2 regions of the Bradyrhizobium sp. C-145 genome follow, and region 2 is predicted to be linked to the other one. Evidence: predicted binding sites of a transcription regulator. Region 2 holds the regulator's gene; the other holds the start of a gene.
What was found. Region 2 encodes LexA, which represses DNA repair genes until DNA is damaged. Its sites were predicted from a motif close to TGTTCNNNNTGTGTTCNG; they were not measured.
Positions count from the first base shown of each region.

Region 1: the regulator LexA is predicted to act here: its motif matches at 1,766-1,783, upstream of LRP30_RS42950 (helicase-related protein).

Region 1 is NZ_CP088150.1:9,115,774-9,119,079, forward strand. Features, by position in the region: gene LRP30_RS42950 (helicase-related protein) at 1-1,484, opposite strand, end outside; gene LRP30_RS42955 (DUF3108 domain-containing protein) at 2,209-3,018, opposite strand.
Region 2 is NZ_CP088150.1:4,646,794-4,650,099, reverse strand. Features, by position in the region: partial or broken gene LRP30_RS21675 (ComEC/Rec2 family competence protein) at 1-450, shown strand, start outside; gene LRP30_RS21670 (hypothetical protein) at 590-1,024, opposite strand; gene lexA (transcriptional repressor LexA) at 1,603-2,304, opposite strand; gene glp (gephyrin-like molybdotransferase Glp) at 2,482-3,306, opposite strand, start outside.

The DNA of each region.
Region 1 (3,306 bases), 4.5 Mb from region 2:
AAGCTCGTGTTCTCCCGCAGGCGGCGCATCAATACACTGGTCCGGCGATCAACGAAACGCTCAGTCAAGCGTTCATGGAGCGCATCCGATAATTTATTTTCGACCTCCCGCGCGATCCCCTGCCAGCGTTCGGGGTCTTTCAGCCAGTCCGGGCGGTTGGCGACGAAGGTCCAGGTGCGAATCTGCGCGATCCGGGCCGACAGCGTGTCGATGTCGCCGTCGATGCGGTCGGCCTGGTCGACCTGGGCGGCAAACCAGGCATCGGGGACGCATCCCTTCTGCATCAGGAAGCCGTAGAGCGTCGTCACCAGCTCAGCATGGGCGGCGGGCGACAGCTTTCGGTAATCGGGGACCTGGCAGGCCTCCCAGAGGCGTTCCACGGCGTCCTTGCCATGCGCGATATCGCGCACCTCGCCGTCGCGGGCGGCGTGGTCGAGCACGCGCATGTCCTCGGCAACAGGCGCGCGCGTCAGCGCCTCGTGCCCCGGAGGTAAGTTCAAGGACACCTGGAGCGCGCCGAGCGAGGAGAAATCCAGCTTCGAGTTGCGCCATTGCAGCATCTTCACGGCATCGAAGGTGTGGTTCTGCAGCGCGTTGACGAGCTCTGGCTCGAACGGCGCGCAGCGGCCCGTGGTGCCGAAGGTGCCGTTGCGCGTGGCGCGGCCCGCGCGGCCGGCGACCTGCGCGAACTCGGCCGGGGTGAGGCGGCGGAACTGGTAGCCGTCGAACTTGCGGTCGGAGGCGAAGGCGACGTGGTCGACGTCGAGATTGAGGCCCATGCCGACTGCGTCGGTGGCGACGAGATAGTCGACATCGCCGTTCTGGAACATCGCCACTTGCGCGTTGCGGGTGCGCGGCGACAGCGAGCCCAGCACCACGGCGGCGCCGCCATGCTGGCGGCGGATCAGCTCGGCGATGGCGTAGACCTCGTCGGCCGAGAAGGCGACGATGGCGGTACGGCGCGGCTGGCGCGTGATCTTGCGGTCGCCGGCGAATTCGAGGCTCGACAGGCGCGGCCGCGTGATCATGGACACGCCCGGCAACAGCCGCTCGATGATCGGGCGCATCGTCGCGGCGCCGAGCAGCAGCGTCTCGTCGCGGCCGCGGCGGTTGAGGATGCGGTCGGTGAAGACGTGGCCGCGTTCGAGGTCCGAGGCGATCTGGACCTCGTCGATGGCGAGGAACGAGACGTCGAGGTCGCGCGGCATCGCCTCGACGGTCGAGACCCAATAGCGCGGCTTCTTCGGCTTGATCTTCTCCTCGCCGGTGACGAGCGCGACGCTCTCTGGCCCCGCGCGATCGGCGATCTTGTTGTAGACCTCGCGCGCCAACAGGCGCAGCGGCAGCCCGATCATGCCGGAGGGATGCGCCAGCATCCGCTCGATGGCGAGATGGGTCTTGCCGGTGTTGGTCGGACCGAGCACCGCAGTGACGCCGGCGCCGGGCGCGCGCTCGGAAGCGAAGGGGGAGGGAGAGAAAGCCATATCCAGGGATTAGGTAGTGGCGATTTGGGCGAATGTCAGTGCCGTTTTGGGGCGGGAGCGCGAAGCGCTTGAAAGTCACCTCGCCCCCGCTTGCGGGGAGAGGTCGGCGCGAAGCGCCGGGTGAGGGGGCTCTCCGCGAGTCGAACTGTTACCGCTTTCGCGGATGCAGCCCCTCACCCCAACCCTCTCCCCGTAAGAACGGGGAGAGGGAGAAGAGAGAGCTCCCCAAACCTCGCGCAACTGTCTCACTTTGCGACGCTTTTCCCGTTGGCCTTAAGCTTCGGAACGACTCTAGAACGAATCGCGGCCGAATCGCTGACTCCCTGATGAGTCCCGTTCCGTTCACGCAACATGTCGCGGGACTCGTATTGATTGCGCACTAGATGGAGTTTTGCCCGTCCGCACAAGCGACGTTTCGGCGGCGGGTTTCTTAAAATTGGGGATGGCGCGGCGTCGAATCAGAATCGGGCGGGAGTCAAATGGATTCCCGTCCCACCGGCCTGCCACAACAAAAAGTGCGAAAACAACCCCATGCACAGTAGCATGTGATTGAATTTACACGCTTTCTTACCCTCCCCTGGAGGGGGAGGGTCGGCGCACATGGAGCGCAGCGAAATGCGCGACGGGGTGGGGTGATCTCTCCCCACGGGCACTGTTCGTGTGGAGAGATCACCCCACCCCGCTCGCGCTATCGACCCTCCCCCTCCAGGGGAGGGTGAAGGCGCTACTGCGTCTTCGCGACGCGCGGCGGCTGGGGGGAGGTGATGAAGCTGGTCGCTTCCAGCATGGCCGGTCCCAGCGGCGTCGGCACTTTCAGCCAGAACGGGACCAGGATGCGCGTGCCCGCAACCGGCGCGAACGCGATCTCGATGTTGCGCTGGGCGGCGAGGTATTTGATCACGGGGCGGTCGGGGATGTAGCCCGCCACAGGCACGAAATAGAGCGCGCAAACCACGACCGGGCCACGATAGCCCTTCTCGGCCTTGACGCTCTCCATGCGCTTGAAATCGAGTTTGAGGTCGTAGCGCATGCGGCCGTCGAACACGGGCGCGGCGTTGTGGCAGGCCTCGGGCGAGACCGGATCGCCGGTGCCGGGCACGCGCAGCAGCGAGGCCGTCATGGGGTCCCAGACGCCGCGGCGATGCGCCTCGGTGACGACGATGCGGTCCGGATCGACCGGCGGCTCCGGCAGGATCGCGAACTCCTTCACATTGCCCTTGTCGAGGGTGATGCGGATCTCTTCGGTCTTCTTCGAGGTGGTGGTGGAGGCCTGATAGCCGGTCGCAACCAGCGCGCCATTGACGACGCGGCCTTGGCTAGCGCCGGTGCCGGACCCGCCGGTGAACGACTTCAAGATCCCGGTGGTGCCGCCGGAGGCCGCGGCCGCGAACACGTCGTCCTGGATGTCGATGTTCCAGGCGCCCCTGCCGACGGGAATGCCCGCCAGCGTCGCCTCATATTGCGCCTCGAGCTTGCCCTGCGCCGCCACGGGCTCGGCCGCCCACGCCAACGCGAGGCCGCACAGGGCCGCCAGGGCGAGCTGGCCGGCAGAGCGCCGCCGGGGCGAAACGGGGGACGAGGTGGGCACGAAGCTTTCCAATCGGGGCGCCAATCGATGCGTTACTTAAGCCGAAATCGGCGGCAGGCAATGCGTCCGGGCGCGCAGACGCGGAACTCCACCGGATTCTTCCGGCGCGATTACGCCCTTTATGTGATGGTAAGGCGTTCCGATCATTGCCGTTTTGGTGATCGGGGCGCCGCGGGCTTCGACACCTCTCCCGCTTGCGGGAGAGGTCGCGCAACGCGCGGGTGAGGGCTCTCT
Region 2 (3,306 bases):
GACGGCTTTCTGCTTAGGGAGTGGTTAGCTGCCGACGCTGATCCGCGCGACGCCGGGAGTAGCTCGCTGGCCGACGGCGTGTCGTGCGACGAGGCCGGCTGCGTGACGCCGCTCGCCGACGGGAGGCTGGTTGCGCTTTCCTTGCGGATCGACGCGCTGGCTGATGATTGCAGCCGCGCCGCGCTGGTAGTGACGCGGCGGCCCGCACCGCCCGATTGCGCGGCGATGGTGGTCGATCGGCAGCGTCTCACCAGCCAAGGCGCGCTGGCGTTGACGCAGCGTGGTGACGGTTTTGCGGTTCAGGCTGTGAGAGCAAGAGGCACAAGCCGCCCTTGGCTCCCGGCCGGCGCCGGCGAGGGTGATTTCGACGGAAGCCTCGCGCCGAAGGCGGCTACGGTCCGCAATCGGGACGCGACTCCGGCGGAGACCGACTTGCAGGTCGACGATTAAGGCCAGACGATTAAGAACAAATGCGAGGAGTTGGTCCGGGTCCAACCGGACTTCCGCAGAACATAAATCATACCATCTCGCCGGCCTCGGCCGGCGATGGCATTTTCAATCCTGGCCCGACCTGGTGGCCAGGAACGGCTCAGCCGATCGGCAGACGCGTGATCGTCGGCCGGCTGTCGGTATCGATCTGCGGCTTGTGCTCGCGCTCGCTGACCGGCTGCGTCACCGGCAGTTGCAGCACGGTTGCGTGCTGGCCTTCGACGAGCTGCGTCACCAGCACGTATTTGCCGTCGGGGAATTCGATCGCGTCATGATGGCGATCGGGAATGTGCGGATCGATCTTGCCGAACTTGCCGACGCGGGAGTTGATCGTGCGCGTCCAGATCCAACGATTGTCGTAACGGACGTTGTCGGCGAAGGCGAGCTCCGTTCCCGGCAGCAGGCAGACGGCCACGGTCGGGTCGGCCGCGGAAGCGAAGCCGCGCGTCGAGGTGCCGCGGAACGTTGTCGACACGATCGTCTCGCCGACTTCGGCGGGGCGCGATGCAACGGCATGCAGACTGTAGTCACACATCGGGTGCTCCTATTCGAAGATAGCAACCCGCGCCTCTTTCGGAGGCGCAAGCCTCTATCAGAGTGGAAGCACGTAACATTCTGCTTGGTTGTGGGCGAATCTGCGGCTGGCGTCAGTCGGATGCGATCACATTATCTTTCCCGAATCCAATAGGAACAAAGCTCGCTTCAGTGCATTTGGCGGATGCGAGCGTCAGCGGCCTGCGGGCGCCGACCATCCGGAATATGGCCAACTCGGCTGTGGCTGTCGCGCGACGGCACTTCGGGCGCTGCGGAATTGCTCACTCGTTGTCGCATACGCCGACTTGCGGGGATGGTGCTGCGATTGTGCTGCGAATGCTTGCGCTGCCGATGCAGCGATCAGCACAGTTGCGAAGGCGCTCAAAACGATCCTACGCATCGTTGTCTCCTCGATCTCTTGAGCCGCAAGGCGATGAGTGCTTCGGGCGGCATGCCGAGGACCTAGCGCTTGGAAAGGGGCCAGATAATCTGCCCGAGACCAGAAAGACTATCCAGCTGAAGCGGACAATCCGTCCGCTCCAATCGGAATCATCGGTATCGAATGACCACTGAGTCTTCTCAGTACTTGCGGTACAGTCCGATCAGCTTGCCCTGAATCTTCACCCGGTTCGGCGGCAGGATGCGCACCTCGTAGGCGGCGTTGGCGGGCTCGAGCGCGATCGAGGCGCCGCGGCGGCGGAAGCGCTTGAGCGTCGCTTCCTCGTCGTCGATCAGCGCCACCACGATGTCGCCGGTATCGGCGCTCTCGTTGCGCTGGATCAGCGCCATGTCGCCGTCGAGGATGCCGGCCTCGACCATCGAATCGCCGCGCACTTCGAGCGCATAGTGTTCGCCCGAGCCCAGCATGTCGGGCGGCACGCTGATGGTGTGACTGCGGGTCTGCAACGCTTCGATCGGCGTACCGGCTGCGATGCGACCCATCACCGGCACCGCAACGGGACGCTCGCCCTCGTCGGCGGGTGGGCTGGAGCTCGCGCGCACCTTGCCGAGATTGCCCTCGATGACGCTTGGCGTGAAGCCGCGGCGGTTGCCGGCGGCGGCCTGGAGCTCAGGCAGCTTGATCACCTCGATGGCGCGAGCGCGGTTGGGCAGGCGGCGGATGAAGCCGCGCTCCTCCAGCGCGGTGATCAGGCGATGGATGCCCGATTTCGAGCGCAGGTCGAGCGCATCCTTCATCTCGTCGAAGGAGGGCGGCACGCCGCTTTCCTTCAGACGTTCGCTGATGAACCGCAGAAGCTCGTATTGTTTGCGCGTTAACATCTCGACCAAAGTCCCCCGGTTGATGTCGTTCGATTCCGAGACGCTGAATTGGAGCGGCGAACCGCTACCTCCTCGAAACAAATCATGAACGGACACTATATGTTCGATATGTGTTCCGCAACTGCTTAATTTTGCGTGAACGCGACAAAGTTCGCGGAACGCGTGTGGTGGATGCGCTCAGACGGGCAGGCGCAGCACCTCGCAAGGCGAGCCGGCTCCGGCCTTCGGCGCGAACGGCGCGCGCACGAGAAGTGCCTGTGCCGCAGCGAGATTCGCAAGCAGCGAGGAATCCTGGTGATGGACGGGAACGGCCACCAGCGTGCCGTCGTCGCGCTGTTCCAGACGTGCGCGAAGATAATCCGCGCGCATATCGTTTGCGCCCACATCGCGGCCGAGCACGGCGCGCTCATGGCGGTGATGAATCACGGATCGACCCGACACCGCACGAATCAGCGGGACCATGAACAGGAAGGCGCACACATAGGAGGAGACGGGATTACCCGGCAGGCCGATCACGCGCATCGCGCCGAGCCGCCCATGCATCATCGGCTTGCCCGGGCGCATCGCAATCTTCCAGAACGCCATCGAGATACCTTCGTCCCTCAGCGCCTGCTGGACCAGATCGTGGTCGCCGACCGATGCGCCGCCGGTCGTGACCAGGATGTCGGCGCCGCTCTCGCGGGCGCGGCGGATGCCGGCGGTGGTGGCCTCCAGCGTGTCGGCGGCAATGCCAAGGTCGATGGTGTCGGCCCCCTCGCTGCGGGCGAGCGCGTGCAGGGCATAGCCGTTGGAATAGACGATCTGGCCGCGGCCGGGCGAGGCGCCTGGCATCACCAGTTCGTCGCCGGTGGCGAGGATCGCGACCTTCGGGCGGCGGCAGACGGCAAGCTGCGGGTGATTCATGGCGGCGGCGAGCGCGAGGTCGCGCTCGGTGAGACGGGTTCCCTTGCGCAGGAGCGCGTCGCCTTCGGCGAAGTCGACGCCTGCGGGGCGGATGTGCCG